4 regions of the Marinomonas primoryensis genome follow, and region 2 is predicted to be linked to each of the others. Evidence: predicted binding sites of a transcription regulator. Region 2 holds the regulator's gene; each other region holds the start of a gene.
The links. Region 2 encodes FNR, which switches genes on or off when oxygen is low (the NO sensors DNR and NnrR bind a similar motif). Its sites were predicted from a motif close to TTGATNTANATCAA; they were not measured.

Region 1 (5,274 bases), 870 kb from region 2:
ATTAAATTATGTTGACAAGGTCAACTATATTGGATAAAAAAATAATGAATAACCATGAATCTGAGTTACAAACGCTATTAATCAGCACAATCAATGGGTTAAAAATATCCATGAAAAGCATCATGAAGGAACAAGGCATTCCCTTATCGCCTTTGTACTTTATGATTCTGAAACGCATTCACAACACCGAAAATTGCACGGCAAACTTTCTTGCGGATGTGACAGAAAAGGACAAAGGACAAATTACGAGATTGGTCAAAGAAGTGATTGCCGAAGGATTGGTCATAAAACGTCCCAATCCAAACGATAAACGCAGCCAGTTTTTGCAATTAACAGACAACGGACTGGCCTGTTATATGGCGCTTGAAAACGCCGACAAGGCGGTATTAAAAGAAATGAGATCAGAAGTGAGCGATGAAGAATTACAGCAATTTTTGTCCGTAGGCGCAAAAATGCTAACAAAACTAAACGCCATCAACCACAAAAAAGAGCGCGGATAATCATTAGATCTCCAGTGCCAATTGCGCCAAAAAAGCACGCATAACCGATTCGCGGCGCTTGCCTTCGGCTTGAGCAGATACCGTATTTAAGCTATCGGCTATACGGAATAACTTGTTATAAAAATGGTCGATAGAATACTGTGCATCATCCGGCTCACGATCCTCACAAAATGGATCATCGAGTGAATAAAGCGCCCTATTTAACGTACCGCTGACTTGCATACAACGCGCAATACCGATCGCCCCCAGTGCATCCAAACGATCGGCGTCTTGTACAATTTTAGCCTCCAGGCTTTCAAGTGGCACATTGGCGCTAAAACTGTGAGCTCGAATAGCATGATGAATAGCGGGGAAATAATCGGCCGGATATTTAATAGAATGTAAAAAACCAATGGCTTTGTCAGCGGCCAACGTCGAAGCAAGATGCCGGTCCGGATGATTTTTTGGTAACGAAACACAGTCGTGTAACCACGCCGCAGGCATTACCACTGACATATCCGCACCTTCATCCAGCGCCAATTGCTGTGCCACTTTTACCACTCGATAAATGTGGCTCACGTCGTGCGCCACATCCGCAGCGCCTTGTGCTTCTAAAAACGTTCGGCAATGGTTTTCAAATTCGCTTTCTAACGCTGACAACATCATGTTTCCAATTCATATTGAATAATTCGGACAAGCCTATATCAAATACCATGATGAAAACACACCATGGTGACATTAATAAAAGTGTGTAAAAACAAAAAAGGCTTTGATTCAATCATCAAAGCCTTTTCCCTTTAGACGCTTTCCTACCTACTTAATCCATCGTCTCATTAGAAGGTATAACCCACACTGGCCATAAAGGTGATTGGATCAATATCGGCGTCAATCGTTCCGACTGTCGTGTGAACGTCGGTATTAATATCCATGTACCAAATAGACGCATTGGCAAACCAGTTTTCGGCGAAGTTCACATCCACACCCAATTGAGCGGCCAAGCCAAATGAATCATCCAAACTCACATCGGTTCCCGCCAATGTGCCTTTGCCTTTTTCATCAAAGAAAACCGTGTAATTCAAACCTGCACCAACATAAGAGCGAATTTGGCTATTGGCTTGGCCAAAGTAATACTGCGCCATTACCGAAGGTGGCAAGTGCGATACCTCAGCGACTTCGCCAAGCCCTTTAGTAGAAACTTTATGAGTAAAAGGTGTCGCGGCTAGCAACTCCACACCAAACTGCTCTGTTAGCATATACGTGAGTGTTACGCCGACTTGAGTGTCATTATCCAACTCCAATTCACCGGTGTTCAATACGTTATCACTGCTTTCATTCGGCATAACCGTTGCAAAGCCAGCTCGGACGAATAAATCGCCGGCGTCATGAGCCAAAACCACAGAAGAGCAAAGTGTTGAAATAAGGGCAATAGGAAGTAAAGCTTTCATAATCAAATCCTTCTTTTTAATCAAACAACATGTCTGTGAACAAAAAATAGCAGGATAAGGAATCAAACTATTAATATAGATCAAGGTTTTATTGCCCTTTCGAACAAGCCACCAAATCCATTGACATAGGTCTGATTTTAGAGCGATTCATACCGTGGCTCATGCCATATATAAAGTCTCATTTTGAAAAAATCAGTAAACTTTATTATTTTAAAAAGTAAACTAATTTACCTACTGTATGGAAATCGTTAGACTTACGACAAAATCATCCAAATGGAATCCATTCTCATGCCAATTCTTATTGCCGTCACCCTTTTATGGGCGTTTTCCTTCAGCTTGATTGGCGTTTATCTCGCCGGCCAAGTCGATGCCTGGTTCTCTGTATTAATGCGAGTCGCTCTGGCTACTGTCGTATTTTTACCTTTTTTAAAGCTTCGTGAAATTGAAGCCAAAATAGCGCTCAAACTTATGATATGCGGGGCTTTACAGCTTGGCATCATGTATGGTTTTTATTATCAATCCTTCCTATACCTGTCAGTTCCTGAAGTCTTGCTATTCACGGTGATGACACCACTTTACGTCACTTTGATTAATGACATGTTAGACAAACGCTTCAATATTGGCTTTGCCGTCAGTGCGCTCGTGGCTATTCTTGGCGCTGTTGCCATTCGCTACCAAGGTATCGATGAAGGCTTCATTAAAGGCTTACTGATTGTTCAAGGTGCCAACATTTGTTTCGCAGCAGGGCAAGTAGGTTATAAACGCATCATTGCAAAAGAGCGCCCAGACCTATCTCAACGCACGGTTTTCGGCTGGTTTTTCATAGGTGCATTGGCGGTGGTTATTCCTTGTTACCTTGCGCTAGGTAACCCTGATAAATTACCGACCACTACTCTTCAATGGGGTATTTTAACTTACCTAGGTATTGTGGCTTCGGGCCTTGGTTACTTTGCTTGGAACAGAGGAGCAACCATGGTTAACGTAGGAACATTAGCGGTTGCAAATAATTTACTGATTCCCGCTGGCATTATTGTTAACGTGGTTTTCTGGAACCGCGATGCTGACATCGTTCGACTGGCCATTGGTGGCAGTATTATCTTATTGGCACTTTGGCTGAATGATAAATTCAACCAACGACTCGCTGCGGCCAAAGCTGCTAACGCAAGCTAATTGATAACTTAGGTAAATCTAAGCCAAATGGAAACGCCCAGCATTGGCTGGGCGTTTCTATAATACGATGCCTAGAAAAACATTATTCTACCAGCCAAGCTTGAAATGCTTTTTTCGCCTCTCTATCGGCTTTATTAAACCAAAACTGCGACATTTCCAGCTGGATATTAGACACTGACGGCTTATATAAGTCGTCAGCAACCCAGATACGCATCTCTTTTCGAGTCGCATCATCGGATCGGTTATACCAAAACTGCATCATTTCTAGCGCAACATTTTGAGTCAAAATGACCGGAGCTAAGACAGGAGCATCATCTATAATTGGTTGGTTTTTTGCCGTGAAACGTTCAATTTCGGTAACGTAATCACGCGTATTTTGAAACCCCGACTTCACCGGTAGTATTTGATGTTGATAATCTACTTCTTTGCCACTGCGATCATCAAAAAGGGTAAACGTAGGCGCCTTAGAGTAAGCTTCTGCCTGTTTTTGAGTCGAAATATAAGGCGCTTTCACCGTGAAGTAATCATTCTTTTCAAATTGTAAGTCCAGCACAATAGGCTCAGATTGATACGCTTGAGTATCGCCACCACTGTGCAACAATTTATTAAATCGTACGACAATTTGGTGCTGACCTTCATCAACCTCGACCTTAAAGTCATTACCGAACTGCCTTGCGCCTTCAAGGTCAACGTACATAATTTCAAACGATCTAGGTACTTCAAACGTCGCCGCCTGAGCTGGTAATGCCATCACACAAACAGACAGAAAACTACTCGCGACAATTCGATTTTTCAATCCCACAATATACTCCTTACAACAAAAACAGTGTAGTTGGTAAATCTAGCATATTGTTCTATCTAATTTACTGAGTCTTCTCTGCTTTCAAAGAGCTTGCTGAATGTTGTCTTCTTTCGTCTGTCACAACACCTGTATTAGGAGCCGGAAATAATAGAAAAATACGAATACGCTTTTGAATCTAGGGTATGATCAATCAATAATATGTTTACTAAACAATCAAATAGAAAAAATAATAACCATTACTATTAACTGTATCAGGAACGACTTCACACTATCATGCCTAACAACATCCAAGCCGAACTCAGCCATAAGTTCACTCTGCGAATCATAGAAATCGTCTTTACTACCATCGTATTATCTCTAATTTTTAGGCCCTTCTTTATTGATTTACCTATCTACTTCTTGTTGATTGGCATTGCAGATTTGTTCTTAATGACAGGGTTTTATTTTATCGTGCGGCTTAATTTATTACCAAAATGGGAAATTACGCTCTCCTTACTGATCGCCCTTATTATCATTCTTCCTACCCTTGCAATTTCCGGCGGTGTTAATAGCCAAATGGTCTACTTTTTGCCACTTTATCCAATTTTGGCAGCGCTTCTCGGTGGGCATCGAGAATCTTTAGCTCTTACAGTTACCCTCGTGGCAGGCACTATTTTGGCGACCATATTTAGTGAGTATATTGTAGACTTAACTGGCGGTGTCTATTCCAAAGAGATGTCCACGGCTCGTGGCTTTTGGCTTACTATTTCCATTATTTTAAGTGCTTTTTTTGGGCACTTCTTTCTTCAACGCTACACTGAAGTAACCAAGCAACTCAAAGAAGAAAACACGCTAGACCCACTGACTGGATTACTTAACAGACGCGGCTTAAACACCCACTTTAGCAAAGAGCTAGAAGAGACAGAGATTACCTCTTCACCTTTAAGTCTTATCCTAATTGATATTGACTACTTTAAAAAAATAAATGATAGATACGGACATGACGTTGGAGATATATGTTTGATTGAAGTCGCCAATGTTCTTTCAAGCACACTGAGAAAGCGCGACATCATTGCTCGGTTTGGTGGTGAAGAGTTTATTGTCATTCTCCCAAATACCACAAAGAATCAGGCTGCACTCATCGCTGATGATCTTAAAAATGTGATCTCTAAACAAAAATTCAGTGATTTCAATCTTCCTATCACCATCACATTAGGTGTAACCGATAGCCGTGGCCAACATGACAATGCACTTAAAATGATAAAACGAGCGGACAAAGCACTTTATAGAGGCAAAGACAAAGGACGAAATTGCGTAGAGCTGTCCGAATAGAGCATAATTCAACCAAAAAAGAACAACCTAATAGTTATAAATATATAAACAAGGGTGCTTTTGATCG
Region 2 (5,274 bases):
GCAGCAGGTACAGCGCACTTACAAAAGAATGAACTGCGCTTTAATCATTTTATGTATCAACAAAATCCAGACGAGTTTGTCAGCACGGTAGTTCCCCATGAGGTGGCCCATATCATTGTTTATCAAATTTATGGTGATACAGTGAGACCTCACGGTAAAGAGTGGCAAGCGGTTATGCAGAAAGTCTATGGTATTAGGCCAAGTAGGACTCATTCCTTTGATGTGCCTCCTCAAAAGCAATCCTATGAATATCATTGCTCCTGTCAAAAGCACCACTTTAGCAAGCGTCGCCATACTAGAGCTCAACAGGGCGTTGAATACGTTTGCAGAGGATGCCGATCAACATTACAATTTGTAGATCTAAATAAGTAACTGCGTACATAAAGCAGAAGGAAATTGATTTTTTATACACTTTTGTCGTATATCCTCCATTTTATATGCGATTCCACCTTCATTTATAGTAATATAGGCACGTTTTGTTTAAAGCGTATATATGATGGACTTATCTAATAAACCCAAAGAAAAACTTGAGCTGAATAAGCTCCAAAAACGCCTTCGTAGATTAACAGGCCAAGCGATTGCTGACTTCAACATGATTGAAGAAGGTGACAAAGTGATGGTGTGTCTATCCGGTGGCAAAGACTCTTACACTATGCTTGAGATTTTACGAAATCTACAAGCTAGCGCACCGATTAATTTCAGTATCGTTGCGGTCAATCTAGATCAAAAGCAACCCGGTTTTCCTGAGCATATTTTACCAGCTTACTTGGAAGAGGTAGGAGTAGACTTTCATATTCTAGAACGTGACACATACAGCATTGTGAAAGAAATTATACCTGAAGGTAAAACCACTTGCGGTTTATGTTCTCGTTTGCGTCGTGGATCCTTGTATGGTTTCGCGGAAGAAATTGGAGCGACAAAAATAGCACTTGGTCATCATAGAGATGACATTCTTGAAACGTTATTCTTAAATATGTTTTTTGGTGGAAAAATGAAATCTATGCCGCCAAAGCTTTTAAGCGATGATGGCAAACATATCGTTATTCGTCCATTGGCGTACTGCAAAGAAAAAGACATTGAGACATTTTCCGTTATGAAGGAGTATCCCATTATTCCTTGTAATCTTTGCGGTTCCCAAGAAAACCTACAGCGACAAGTTGTTAAAGACATGCTGCAAAAATGGGAACAAGAGTTTCCGGGACGAACAGAAACCATGTTTACCGCTATGCAAAATGTCGTTCCGTCACACTTAGCGGACAAAGAATTATTTGATTTTAAAGGGTTAAAGCAGTCGCCAGCGGCCTTTGACCGATTAAATATTATTTCATTATAGGATAAGAGAAATGAACCTCACACATAAAACACTATTGTTAACCGCCGGTATTCTAGGGTCATCTCTCGTAAATGCTTCAACTGCTTCTGTAGGTTTAACGAATGACACTGTTAAAGGTGACGTTAATCTAAACATGGGAACTTTTGGTATCGATGTAGGAATGAGCTACGATAAAGACGAAAGCCTTTCTACAGGACATATCGGCTTGAATGTAGAAGATTCCGAAGGGGCAGGTGGGCCTTTACAAGTAGGTATTGGTGTTCGTTTATATGCGATAGACGCTGATCGGAAGCAAGAAGAGGACTTATCTTTAGCGCTAGCGCTTGGTGGTTGGTACCGCTACACTCTTCCAGAAGCAAACCGAATAAGTATTTATGGGTCTTTGTATTACGCACCTGAAGTACTTTCCTTTACCAACCTTGATCATATGTACACTTATGAGTTTCGCGCTGAATACATGACAATGCGTAATGCACGCGTCTATCTTAGCTATGGTAAAACAACAGCTATATATGATGACAATAGTCGAATAGAAGCTAATAAAGGCTTATCTATTGGTGCATCAGTAGACTTTTAGTCTTAAAAAATTTCGCATATAAAAAAGGTGGCTCAGCCACCTTTTTTATATTTTGATGTTAACTAAAATCATTCTCCATCATAGGCGCACAGACTAAAAACAGGAATATCGCTGTCTCTTAACTTCTGGCTTCCACCAAGATCTGGCAAGTCAATAATCGCTGCTACTTCTTTGATGTTTGCGCCTTGCTTGGTCAATAATTTAATCGCTGCGAAAAGCGTACCACCAGTGGCAATTAAATCATCAAACAGCAACACTTCATCGCCAGCCTTTACCGCGCCTTCTTGGATTTCCAATTCAGCGTCACCGTATTCTAAAGCGTATTTCTGTGAAATGGTTTTGCCTGGAAGCTTGCCTTTCTTTCTAACTAAAATTAGAGGCTTCTGTAATTCGTAAGCCAATACTGCCGCGATCAAAAAGCCTCGAGCATCAATACAAGCAATATGAGAAATGTCCGTGGATATGTAACGATGAACATAAGCATCCACCACCATCCTCATGCCTTTTGGGTCGCTAAAAATAGGCGTAATATCACGAAAGCTAACGCCTTCTTTTGGCCAGTCTTCTACAGTTTGTATTAGTGATTTAACATAAAAATCGTCGTAAAGCATATCTAGTAGCGCCTCAATATATCAATCAAATTCGAGCAATTTTACCACAATCGCTAGCAACCCCAATGAGTTTTTGCATTTCGGGAAAATTGAGTATTTCAATTTCTTTACCATCGACGTGTATTAATTCACTTTTTTGGAATCGTGTAATCACACGACTCACGGTTTCAACCGCTAAACCAAGATAATTCCCTATCTCGCCACGAGACATAGACAAACGAAACGATGACGCCGAATAACCACGTATTTTAAACCGATTAGATAAGTTCAGTAAAAAAGATGCAACTTTTTCATCTGCATTCTTTTTACCCAATAAAACCATCATCTGTTGATCATCAGAAATTTTACGACTCATTATTCTAAATAATTGGTGCCTTAAAGAAGGGATCTGAACGGAGAGGTCTTCTAAGTGAGTAAATGGAATTTCACAAACTGTTGTTGTTTCCAAAGCCTTTGCTGAAACAGGGTACTTATTTGAGTCAATTCCACTAAGACCAACTAACTCACTAGGACAATAAAAGCCTGTGATTTGCTCTTCACCATAAGAAGTAATGTTAAAAGTCTTTAAGGTGCCGGAACGAACAGCATAAACAGAGTTGAAGGTATCCCCTTGACGAAATAAAAACTCCCCTTTTTTTAGAGGCTTTTTGCGCTCAATAATTTGATCTAGTTTATTGATGTCTTCATCCGCTAATGCAATTGGTAGGCAAAGCGCACTTAAGCTGCAATTTTGGCATTGCGAAGTAAGCGTACTGTTAAATCGTGATTGTGTGTGTGTCATTGCCATGTGAATCTCCCTGATTTCGATCTATATAACTTTTGAGTATTTTATAGAGTTATTCAAATATTTATCGAAAACCATACAAATACAACGAATAAGTAATCTACCGCGTTCCGTGACTTTTATAGTGGCCTGCACACCACCGCGATGAACTTCCACCATCTCATCATCGACCATAGGTTTTAGCATGTCTACTTCTTCACCAAAATAGTCGAAAAAACGTATATTAAACATTTTCTCGATAATGACAGTATTGAGTTCAAACTGCGCAATGAGCGTCATAATCACTGTGTGACGAATTCTATCATCTAAGTCGCTTATATAGCCTTTTGATATGGCCAATTGCCCCTTCTCGATACTATTTCTATATTTTGAAAGATCGGTATGGTTTTGAATATAAACGCCTTTTATATCACTAATGGCAGACACACCAAAAGCAACCAAATCAGTACCCGCATGAGTAGTATAGCCCTGGAAATTCCGCTGCAATTCGCCTTGCTTTTGAGCTTTGGCCAAGCTATCACCGGGCTTTGCGAAATGGTCCATGCCAATGTATTCATAGCCAGCCGAAATTAAAGATTCGATGCTCATTTTTAGCAAATCAAGCTTCATACTTGGTGATGGTAAGCTTTCATCCAATATACGCCGTTGAGATCGAAACCGTTCTGGCAAATGGGCATAATTAAAAAGAGAGATTCTTTCTGGCGATAACGCCACGACATCAGCTAACGTCGCCCTAAAACCTTCCATTGATTGATAGGGCAGGCCATAGATAAGATCGAAGTTTATCGATTTGATATTTAGTTTTCTGGCATCGCTAACCAAATCGGCTACCATTTTTATAGGTTGAATTCGATGGATAGCCTCTTGAACTTTAGAATCAAAATCTTGAACGCCGATACTGATTCTATTAATACCCATATCGGTTAGTAACTTAAGCTTAGAGTACGTAATTTCACGCGGGTCAATTTCGATACTGTAGTCTTGAGTTCCGTCATTAATCAAATTGAAATACTGCTTTATGTCACTAAACAACGACCGAATAAGCTCTTCTGTTAAAAAGGTCGGCGTACCTCCGCCAAAATGCAACTGCGTTACTTTTCTTGTGTGATCCAGCATAAGGCTACGCAGTCTCATCTCTTCACCCAAGAGCTCAACGTATTCGACACCTTTATCATACTGCTTAGTCACAATTTTATTGCAGGCGCAGTAATAGCAAAGGTGCGCACAGAAAGGAATATGGAAATACAAGCTAAGCGGTTTTTCTGATGGCATTAGCATCTTATCAATCAGAGCTATTTTGCTTATCGTTGAGTCAAATTGTGGCGCTGTAGGGTAAGAAGTATAGCGAGGTCCAGATAAATCGTACTTGCCAATAAGTGAAGAGTCCCAGATCATGGTGTGTTCCTATTAAAATTTCTAATAGGAGTGTACTCTTTTGTAAAGTGGAATCTTCTGATCCAGATCAATGATTACCGTCCCCGATTAAGAAAGTTTGAATGAAAAGCGTCGTGTTTTATAGCCAACAAGGTTCTAACCCTCTCTCGAATCTGATCTAATACTATTTTCAAAAATGGTCATCATGAATACTCTCCCTTTTTATATCGCTCATGGCGCAGGTGCAGGCCACAACAACCCTTTCTTAAAACGACTTTGTGAGAAAATTTCAGAGCAGAGAAAGCACACTATCATTCCTGTCACTTTTTCCTACATGCAAGAGCAGGAGCTGTCTGGCAAAAGAAGACCACCCCCTCGTTTCAATACTCTGATCCCCGAATACAGTGATTTAATTAAACATGAGCAAGCCTGTATTGTCGGTGGCAAATCAATGGGGGGACGAGTAGCGACGCAGCTAACAGAGCTTGCTATGGTAAAAGCAGTAGTCTGTTTCGGTTTTCCTTTTTATCCAGCGGGTAAGCCCGAAAAAAATAGATTATCTTTCCTATCAGAACTTCAGGTTCCATGTCTCATT
Region 3 (5,274 bases), 1.6 Mb from region 2:
ACGCACCACAACCGCCAGCATGTCGGGATCAATCGGTTTGGCGATAAAGTCCCACGCACCAAGCGACACAGCTTTTAGCGCCAAATCCCGATCCGCATGACCGGTGATAATAATCACCGGACGACCGTCAAAGTCTGCCATGGAATCCAGAGTCACTTGCGGGTCAAAATGTGGCGGCATGGACAAATCCAACAACACCAAATCCGCGTCAAACGTCGCGATGATCTTTCTAGCCTCTTCTAAACTTCCAGCCGTTTTTACATGGTAATCTTGATTCGCCAACCAGCGGCTCGCCAGCTCACGAAACGCCGGTTCGTCGTCCACTAAGAGGATTTTATTTTGTGTCATGAGAAGTGCTTCCTAAGCGGGAATACGCTGAATGTTGAGGCAAGATAAGCTCGAAGGTTACTGGCCAAGCCGTGTCAGCACGATGTTGAATATGGCCGCCATGCGCATCGACAATACGGCGCACGATGGCTAACCCTAAACCGCTGCCACCAGCGCGTTTAGTCATGAAGGACTGAAACAACGCCTCGCCTTGTAGACTGTCATCGATTTCTGGCCCATTGTTGTGCACGTTAATCACCACAGAGTCCGCGTTCATGCTCGCCTCGATGCAGAGCTTCCCATCCGGCTGATTGCGTGAAAACGCCACGGCGTTGTCGATCAAATTAATAAAAACTTGTTGCAGGCGCTGCGGATCGGCTTCCAGCTCTATCGATTCGGCGATGTTCACCTCGCAGGAAACACCTTCTAACTGAGCCTGCGTCAAAATGCTCTTCACCAAAGCTCGCAATGGCGTTGTGCTGATTTGCAGCGTTAATCCACCAGAATACACCAACATATCACTGACCAAACGATCCGCGCGTTTCAGTTGGGTTTGAATATGCTGACGAGTTTCTGGCGGCGAGTCGTAAGCCGCCATGGCGATAATATTGAGTGGATTACGCAATTCATGCGCCATGGCCGCTGACAAACTACCGAGCTCAACGAGATGCTGTTCATCCAAGCGTTTCCGCTCCGCAACCGCCAACGCCAAAGAGCGTTCCAACAAACCACAGCTGGTCGAAAACAAGGAGCCAAACACTTCTGCCGTCAGTCTCATTCCCGGGCTCGCATCATTCCAGCCAAGCAATAAAAAGCGCCAGCCCGACTCGGATCGAAAAACACTGAGCGCCAATGTTTGACCGTCGTCTACGTACGCCTTACCCACAGAATCCAAGCTTATGTCTACGTTTTGCCTGATCTGAGAAGACAGTAAACGCTCACCAATACTAATCAGCTGAGTCCAGTCTTGCGCTTCTTTTAACTGACTCGACCAAACTTCCAGCACGGTTTCATTCAATACCGCGCCAGGGTAAATAACACGTGAGATAAGTCGATTTAGTGGCTGATAAATCAACGCCGACATCACTAACATCAACAGGGAATACAGCCACAATTGCCAGCTCGGAACATCCGCCAGCGCCTGCAAACCAACCCGCCCAGACACCACACTGATCACGGCGATCAAACACAGAATAACCAACATCATCGCCACCCAAAGCAAAGCACGGTTGGCAAAGGCATTGACGGAAAGAATTTGATAGCGCACCACGGCGTAAACCAAGAGCAGTAAATACGTCGGCAACAACAGCATGGGATACGGAAACCAGCTGATACCAAAGGAAGGAAACACAAAGCTGGTTGCTAACAACAACCCCCAAGCACCCACACCAAACATGGCGAGAATCGAACGTTTTTTATTGCCCGAATGACGATACCAGCCGAACAACAAAACACCGTGCGCCAAGATGCCGATTAAGACGGTATACGCCAGATTCCACGTTCCTGCATCGGTGAAAATAAAGAATGAGCGCGTGTCTAAGGTGCCAATGGCGTCGCCCGCACCCATCCACCAGCTTTGTAATACCACTACAACACTGGCGGCGTAAAACCACGGAATGGCTTGCAGCAGTCGATCGAGCATAACCTCCTTCGCCGCACCAGAATTCACAAACCGGATGGCAAAATGCAGGAAAAACGTCGGCATCAGCGGGTTCGCCAAAATAATGTAAACCCCCATTTTCTCATAACCTTGAAACAACACGACATGGCCAAAACACCAAATGGCCATCATGATGGCAAAACCCGCCAAGGCTTGCAGATCACCCTGTTTACGGGCGCGCCACAGCAACCAAGCCGCCACTAAAAAACCGCACACGCTGGAAACCAACATGGCCACTTCGAACATCAATGAGAGCGTCAAACTGTAAACCTCGTTTACACCAATAAGTGGAGGAATCGTAAACCTCTTTTACGATTCACGCAAAGTTAAAAATTATTCCTTTAAAATCAAATAGATAAGACTCTTAAAAACTTGGCCTGACGATTGCTGTTAGATAAGTAACTTTATTGATCTATCTCAATCTTTTTCTTATTAACGGAGCAGGCATTATGAATACTGGATTTTTTATGACCGAAATCATCGCACTTCTCAGCATTGTGGGTTTGGCATTATTTCCTTTGGCATGGCAGCAAATGCGCACCATTAGAATCAACAAGAACACCTAATGATTTACGACTTATGCCATTCATTCGTTCCTTCTGTTAAATAGGTTAATACTAAAATGGACCTCGACGTCGCCATCTTATCTCGCATCCAGTTCGCTTTTACGGTGAGCTTTCATATCATTTTTCCCAGCATCACCATTGGATTGGCCACGCTGATTGCGATTTGGGAAGGCTTGTGGCTGAAAACCCATAACCCTTACTATTTACAGCTCGCTAAATTTTGGATCAAACCTTTTGCCATCACCTTCGGCATGGGCGTGGTCTCCGGCATCGTGCTGTCTTACGAATTTGGTACCAACTTTTCTAAGTTCTCTGTGATCACTGGCGCGGTGCTTGGCCCATTGATGGCGTATGAAGTCTTAACCGCCTTCTTCATGGAAGCCGGATTTTTGGGTGTAATGCTATTTGGCTGGCAGCGAGTCGGTCGTAAGCTGCATTATTTCTCTACCCTTGTGGTCATGACTGGTACTTGGATTTCTGCATTTTGGATCATTGTGGCGAACTCTTGGATGCAAACCCCCACCGGCTACAAAATCATTAATGGCAAATTTGAAGTCGAAAGTTGGATGGAAGTCATCTTCAACCCTTCTATGCCTTACCGACTCACTCACATGGTCGTCGCGTCATTGATCACCGCGACCTTCGTGGTGGCTGGCATTAGCGCGTATTACTTATTGAAAAAGAAGAACATTCCTTTCGCAAAAAAAGGCTTGTCCATGTGTATGTGGTTCGCATTGGTGCTAACACCGCTGCAAGCATGGATTGGCGACATGCACGGTTTGAACGTGAGAGAGCATCAACCAACTAAACTCGCTGCGATGGAAGGCATTTGGTCAGCTGAAGAAGAAAACGTGCCACTGTTGCTGTTCGCTATGCCTAACATGAAAACCGAGTCCAATGATTATGAAGTTGGTATTCCCAATCTCGGCAGCTTGATTCTGACACACTCTTGGGATGGCGCAGTGCAAGGTTTAAAAGCCGTTCCACCAGAAGACAGACCCAATGTACCGCTAGTATTTTGGTCTTTCCGTGTCATGGTGGGTATTGGGTTTGGCATGATGGGCATCGCTGTTTTGGCGTTGTTATTACGTCGCAAAGGTCGCTTGTTCGAGAATAAACCCTTCCTTGCTTTGGTCACGCTATTTACGCCTATGGGTGTCATTGCGGTTCTCGCTGGCTGGTACGTGGTCGAGATCGGTCGACAACCTTGGATCGTCTACAACTTGGTACGTACTTCTGAAATCGTTTCGCCGTTACCGCCGGAGCGCGTGCTCTTTACTCTGATCATGTTTGTGATTATTTACAGCTTACTGATCGGCGTTTATCTCTACTTTATGCGTAAGCTTATTAAAAAAGGGCCGCCGTCAATGGAAGCACTAGAGCAACAACTCATCGGTATGAAAGCACCGGGTTACGCGTTGGCTTGGGTGAAAACACTGCAACATAAAGAACTGCAAACTAACGAACCACAATCTAACGAATCACAAAACAAAGAACAGGGAGATAAATGATGGATTTGGCTCTTTTCTACTTCCTTGTCTTAGGTTTCGCCATTTTTATGTACGTGTTGCTGGATGGCTTCGACCTAGGCATTGGCATTCTCTACCCTTGGTTTAACCAAGATGGCGAACGCGATCACTTAATGCGTTCTATTTCACACGTTTGGGATGGCAACGAAACGTGGCTGGTGTTTGGCGGTGTGGTGTTATTTGCTGCGTTCCCGGCTGCTTACGCTGGCATTACTTCAACCTTTTATCTGCCCATTATGTTGATGCTGTTTGCGCTGATCTTTCGCGGTGTAGCGTTTGAATATCGCTTCAAGTCCGACACGTCTCGGCCTTATTGGGATTTTGCCTTTAGCGCTGGCTCGGCGGTTGCGGCGTTTTGCCAAGGCATGTTGCTAGGTTCACTCGTACAGGGCGTTCCGGCCGATGTCGACAGCTTATCCAGCTTGCATTGGTTAACACCGTTTTCTATTCTCACTGGGTTTTCCGTGATGGCAGGTTATGCATTATTGGCAGCGTGTTACTTGTTCATGAAAAGTCGCGGCCGCATTCAAGCCCACTCGGCCAAACTGGCAAAGCGGCTCTTGCTCATCACTATTTTAGCCATGATCATTGTGAGTTTATGGACGGTGGCCAGCCAAGTGGACATTCGTCAGCGCTGGTTTTCTGGCTTCAACTTTTTATGGCTGTCACCTTTGCCTATCATTACCTTGGTTGTCGCCGTGTTGGCGTGGAGAGACTTGAACCGTCATTCCGTCGGACAAAGCCATCACGAAGATCGCCCATTTTGGTATGCAGCCACGCTCTTTTTACTCGGCTTTGCCGGTCTCGTTGTCGGATTATTTCCTTACCTGATACCAAGACAGTTAACCTTTATGGACGCCGCGTCACCAGACAGTAGTTTGCTTTTTCTCTTGCCCGGCATTTGTATTTTTGTGCCGCTTATTTGCGCTTACACCTTTTGGGGTTATCGCGTGTTTGCAGGCAAAGTGGAAGATTATCAGGAGGGCTACTAATGCTAAAACGCCTCAAAGCAAAACTGGCCAAGCTCAAATCGTGGCAATGGTTTTTACTTCTCTATTTAGTGGGCTTTGTCGTCGTGTTCTCGGCGTCGTATAGCATTAAACTATTGATGACGGGATTGCCTTAGCCGCTTGTCTTGCTCAAACAAAAAAGCCGCCCACTCAATCAAACTTGAGGGGCGGCTTATTTCGAT
Region 4 (5,274 bases), 2.0 Mb from region 2:
CCTAAGAAACGCGTCGAAGCTTAAAAAAGTTTGCAAGATTAGCGAATTTATTGAAAACCGCAAGGCAAAAACCACTGCAATGTGCACAAATGGTGCATAAAAAATGGGTTTATTCGATTTGGCGAGAGCGGGCTTAATTTGAAGGGGAAATGATGTGGCACCATGAGCCGCAGGGCGACTCTGGTTAACCAATCAAATTTTATGCAATGTCGGTTGATGACGTTGTTTTATGAATAAAAGATCAGCAGGCGTTTGGATTGGTTGGTAAGGCGAAATCTTTTGTTTGAATCGGATCTTGCTCTGCCTCCGCCCATTTTTTGTCTAACGGAATGACGCCAGCCCAAACAGGCCAATCGTTGTCTTCTGGATCATCAATCGGTGGTTCTGCTCGCATCTTGATTGACGCTTCTTCTATTTTGATTCGTACTAAGCCTGTGGCTTTTATCTCTATGTCATTGACGGGTCGTAATGTCTCCCAGCGGCCGGGGCTAACTTTGTCTAAAAATAGTTTAAATTGACGAACCTTTTCTTCTTTATCATCAATCAGTTCTGGAATACCAAATAAAGTTACGGAGCGATAGTTGACCGAATGGTGCATCGCTGAGCGCGCCATGACCAAACCATCCAATTGGGAAATATTGATGCACACCTTTTCTGGTTCGTCGATTGGGCCTTTGACGTTACGCGCTTTGGAATGAGCGTGCCAGTAGAAGTAGTCGCCATCGCGCCAATGGCACGTTGGCGTGACAAAGACTTGTCCGTCTTTCGTTTGACCAACATGACACATTAATGAAGCATCCATAATATTAAACGCGGTTTCTTTGTCGTATTGAGCGCGGTTTGGCCCACGCTTCACTTTACTTAACGCTGTTTCGAGAGAATCGCTCATACTCTAAATCCTTGTCATTGTTGATTCGTGTCTATATAACAACAGAATAGAGAAGGCTGGCCTCTTTAAAAATAGCCAGAATAGATATAAAAAAACAGGCCAGTTATGAAGCATGCGATTGCTAGTTTACGTTTTTCATTGGATGAAAGCGGAGCACCCTATTACCAACAACTGATGAGGCAAATTCAGCAGGGCGTGGTATCGGGAGAATTGTCTGTGGGTGACAAACTGCCCTCTTCTCGTTTTTTGGCTGGATCGTTAGGCGTGTCACGGAGTACCACATCACGGGCTTATGACCAGTTAATTGCAGAAGGCATTTTAACCAGTGAAGAAAAGCGCGGAGTGTTCGTTGCGGCGTTGCCGATGGTGAGTAATCGCTTGAAGAGAATGCAGGGTTCTTCTGTTCCATCTACTCAGAAGCACTTGGGAACGTTGGCATTTGATTCGGGTGTTGATGTGTCCGTGTTTCCAACCAAGGAGTGGGCAGCAAGCATGCGGCGAAGTTGGTTAAATCCAGACTTAACCGTGTTGCAAGGTGGTTATTTGACCGGATACCCAGACTTAAAAGAAGCCATTGTTGACTATTTGTATCGCGTTCGTGGTCTTGAGTGTGTGGCTGAGCAAGTGATTGTGACGGCGGGCGCTCGTGATTCATTGCTGCTCCTGCAACATGCAATCACGCTATTGGCTCGTTCAGAGACGGATTCAGATGATAGCGTAGGAGCTCAAACTATTAAGTGGTGGACGGAAGAACCCACTTATCCGCCCATCCGCGAGGCCATTCGTTCGCATGAACAAACCGGAGCGCTGCTTATTGACGAAGAAGGTCCGTGCCTGCCCGCGAGTGACACTGTTTCGAATGTGGCGGTAATGACACCAAATCGACAATACCCACTTGGTGTGAGCATCAGCTCAGTTCGTCGTCAGCGGTGGATTCAAGCGATGCAAATGACGAATGCACGCTGGTGGTTGATCGAAGACGATTATGATAATGAGTTTGTGTATCAAGGTCGGAGTAATGTGCCATTTATGCAAACAGTGAGTGTTCATGATCAGGCTAAAGATCGGGTTTTCTTTGTGGGCAGCTTCTCAAAAGTGCTGTTTCGCGGCTTAAGGTTGGGGTTTATTGTCGCACCAGTGGTACATGTGCCGGTCTTACAGCAAAGCCAACGAGAGTTAGGGTCATCCGCGTCTTTGCCCATACAGCCAGCGGTGGCGGATTTTATGCTGCAAGGGCATTTCGACCGCCATTTGAATCGTATGCGTCGGCATTATCGGCTCAAGCGTGATGCGCTGTTAATTTTATTAGAGGCGCATTTAGCGAGGTGGTTTGATTGGAAAAAACCACGCGGCGGTATGCATGTCTTGATTGAAATTAAACCCGAATTTGTTTCTTTGATTCGCACAGAGGCTGTTTTAGATCAGAGGATTGCCCACGACATTGCCAAGAACGATATTCTTCTTTCTACCTTGTCTGAGCATTTTGCTCACAAACAGTATCATGACGGTCGATTTGGCTTTGTGTTGGGTTTTAGTGGACCATCGGAAGAAAAAATGAAAAAAATAATTATCGCACTAGAAAAGTGGTTTACCGAGATATTAGACAATGTGTAAGGCTTACAATTTGTAAGGATTTTGTAGTGAAAGAGTGCTAACCTCAGTGTTTTCAGGTTGAACTGTCGAGATTCACTCAAGACAAGAATGTGATTTTTTACGAAAAGACCGTGAAGCAAACAGGAACAAAGGCTAAACTAGACTTTGTGCGGTTGTTTAAATTTTGCTATATTCCGCACACTTAAAATCGTATGACACGAATAAAAACAGCATTTTCATTTTAGTTTTTATGGATTGGATGAAGAAATTGAACATTTTTCAAGACATTCTGCATTTTTCTGTGCATTCGTTATCCAGCGCTTTGGCGGCTTCTATGCGCCCATTTATTACCGTATCTTGCTTGTTTTTGTGCTTCTTTGTATTTACTACATTATTCTCTTCATCTGTCGAACCTATTCTTAATTCGGGGCTACTTTCTGGTCTCGCATTAATCACCCTGTTATTGGTTAGTTATTTGTCCCTTATGATAAATATCAACCCTGCTCGCCAAAAAATGGCCTTCTTTTTAACTCGTGTTGGTGCCCCTTATGGGTATTCCTATCGTGCTGAGGCACGATACACGAAGAGATGTAGAGCTCCCTTTTTCAGATTTAGGTGATCCAAAAAAACTATTGCTGCGTTAATACTCTTAACTAGGTAATGGTCTTTGTGCTGTTTTCAGTGTGGTGATCTTTACTGAAATACCCGGCATTGCCGGATTTTCGTTCTGTTGCTTGATGGTCAAGTGGCAGTTTTGTGAACCTCGGGGTTAGAGGATGATTCTCTTGTTAACTCGTATCCTAAGTAAAGTCGCTTTGGCGGTAATGGTGGGCTTGCTCGCCGGTTGTCAGGGTGGTGTGCTCGATCCTAAAGGGCAAGTTGGTATTGAAGAAAAGCAACTTATTATTGTTGCTACTTTGTTGATGCTTCTTGTTGTGATTCCTGTCATCTTCATGACACTTTATTTCGCTTGGAAATATCGTGAAGGTCGTGACGAAATCTACGAACCAAAATGGTCGCACTCCACAAAAATTGAAACTATTGTTTGGGCTATTCCAATTGTCATCGTCATTATTCTTGGCGTGATTACATGGAAATCTACCCATGCATTGGATCCTTATAAACCTTTGAAATCGGATAAAGATCACATCAATGTTCAGGTCGTTTCGATGAACTGGAAGTGGTTGTTTATCTATCCGGACCTTGGTATTGCTTCTGTGAACGAGCTTAGATTCCCAGCAAACGTTCCTGTTGCTTTCCAAATTTCATCTGAAGGCACGATGAACTCTTTCTTCATTCCGCAGCTGGGTAGTCAAATTTACTCGATGGCAGGCATGGTGACTAAGCTTCATTTGATTGCTAATGAACCAGGTACATTTGACGGTATTTCCGCAAACTATAGCGGTGCCGGATTTACTGGTATGAAGTTCGATGCGATCGCTACTCCAACAGAAGCTGATTTTGATGCTTGGGTTGAAGGTGTTAAGGCTGGAACTCATGATGTCATCAACAATGGCATATTGGATCAAACGTCCTACGAGAAGCTTGCTGAATTTGATCTAGATGCACATCATCATGAACCAACTCCAGTTCAGTATTACAACTCAATTGAACCAAGCATTTTCATGGACAACGTTACGAAGTTTATGAAAGATCATGGTCAAGTTGAATTGCTGAAAGGAACTTCTTTTGAACCTAAAATGATTCACGACGATTCAAGTCATGGTGAAATGAATCATAGTGATATGAATCATGACGAGTCTCAAGACTCATCGCATGATATGCATACGGAGGTTGAAAAATAATGTCTGCACTCTTAGGCAAACTATCGTGGGACGCTCTTCCGTACGACCCGATCGTTATTGGCACATTGTGTGTCGTTGCGATCGTGGGTTGTGTACTCGCTTTCCTACTTATCAAGCACAAATTACTCGGCGTACTCTGGAGTGATTGGTTGACATCTGTTGACCATAAAAAACTGGGTATCATGTATATCGTTCTAGCGTTAGTAATGCTAATCCGTGGTTTTGCGGATGCCATTATGATGCGTTTGCAGCTTGCGCTAGCAACGAACGGTGACCCTGGCTATTTACCTCCGGATCATTACGACCAAGTCTTTACAGCTCACGGTGTTATTATGATCATCTTTATGGCTATGCCATTTATGATTGGTCTAATGAACATTGTTGTGCCACTACAGATTGGTGCTCGTGATGTTGCCTTCCCGTTCCTAAACAACCTTAGCTTCTGGCTAGCGGTGTCTGGAGCGATCTTGATTAACATCTCTTTGGGACTTGGCGAATTTGCTAAAACAGGTTGGGTGGCTTATCCGCCGCTGTCTGGTTTGCAGTATAGTCCAAGTGTCGGGGTCGATTATTACATCTGGGCACTGCAGATATCCGGTATCGGTACGACATTAACAGCAGTTAACTTCTTGGCTACTGTTTTCAAAATGCGTGCACCTGGTATGAAATTGATGGACATGCCGATCTTTACTTGGACCTGTACTTGGGCCAATATTTTGATCGCAGCATCGTTCCCAATTTTGACAGCTGTATTGGCCATGTTGACACTTGACCGTTACCTAGACTTCCACTTCTTCACGAATGATGGTGGCGGTAACTCAATGATGTATATCAACTTGTTCTGGGCATGGGGTCACCCTGAGGTGTACATTCTTGTACTTCCAGCATTTGGTATCTTCTCTGAGATCGTTTCTACCTTTACTGGTAAACGTTTGTTCGGTTACAAATCCATGGTTTGGGCAACGGCGTCGATTTCCATTCTTGGCT

Region 1: the regulator FNR is predicted to act here: its motif matches at 1,995-2,008, upstream of MP3633_RS13890 (OmpW family outer membrane protein).
Region 3: the regulator FNR is predicted to act here: its motif matches at 2,395-2,408, upstream of MP3633_RS17580 (cytochrome ubiquinol oxidase subunit I).
Region 4: the regulator FNR is predicted to act here: its motif matches at 2,967-2,980, upstream of cyoA (ubiquinol oxidase subunit II).

Annotation. Positions count from the first base shown of each region.
Region 1 covers NZ_CP054301.1:2,994,882-3,000,155, forward strand. The annotation lists gene MP3633_RS13880 (MarR family winged helix-turn-helix transcriptional regulator) at 45-500, shown strand; gene MP3633_RS13885 (HD domain-containing protein) at 504-1,145, opposite strand; gene MP3633_RS13890 (OmpW family outer membrane protein) at 1,313-1,924, opposite strand; gene MP3633_RS13895 (carboxylate/amino acid/amine transporter) at 2,213-3,094, shown strand; gene MP3633_RS13900 (YccT family protein) at 3,177-3,896, opposite strand; gene MP3633_RS13905 (GGDEF domain-containing protein) at 4,170-5,207, shown strand.
Region 2 covers NZ_CP054301.1:2,129,092-2,134,365, forward strand. The annotation lists gene MP3633_RS09825 (SprT family zinc-dependent metalloprotease) at 1-372, shown strand, start outside; gene ttcA (tRNA 2-thiocytidine(32) synthetase TtcA) at 494-1,333, shown strand; gene MP3633_RS09835 (YfaZ family outer membrane protein) at 1,344-1,910, shown strand; gene MP3633_RS09840 (adenine phosphoribosyltransferase) at 1,979-2,521, opposite strand; gene fnr (fumarate/nitrate reduction transcriptional regulator Fnr) at 2,547-3,308, opposite strand; gene hemN (oxygen-independent coproporphyrinogen III oxidase) at 3,330-4,700, opposite strand; gene MP3633_RS09855 (alpha/beta family hydrolase) at 4,885-5,274, shown strand, end outside.
Region 3 covers NZ_CP054301.1:3,773,313-3,778,586, forward strand. The annotation lists gene MP3633_RS17570 (sigma-54-dependent transcriptional regulator) at 1-348, opposite strand, end outside; gene MP3633_RS17575 (sensor histidine kinase) at 335-2,248, opposite strand; gene MP3633_RS17580 (cytochrome ubiquinol oxidase subunit I) at 2,610-4,064, shown strand; gene cydB (cytochrome d ubiquinol oxidase subunit II) at 4,061-5,074, shown strand; gene MP3633_RS19060 (hypothetical protein) at 5,074-5,208, shown strand.
Region 4 covers NZ_CP054301.1:86,555-91,828, forward strand. The annotation lists gene MP3633_RS00380 (pyridoxamine 5'-phosphate oxidase family protein) at 242-889, opposite strand; gene pdxR (MocR-like pyridoxine biosynthesis transcription factor PdxR) at 995-2,503, shown strand; gene cyoA (ubiquinol oxidase subunit II) at 3,259-4,287, shown strand; gene cyoB (cytochrome o ubiquinol oxidase subunit I) at 4,287-5,274, shown strand, end outside.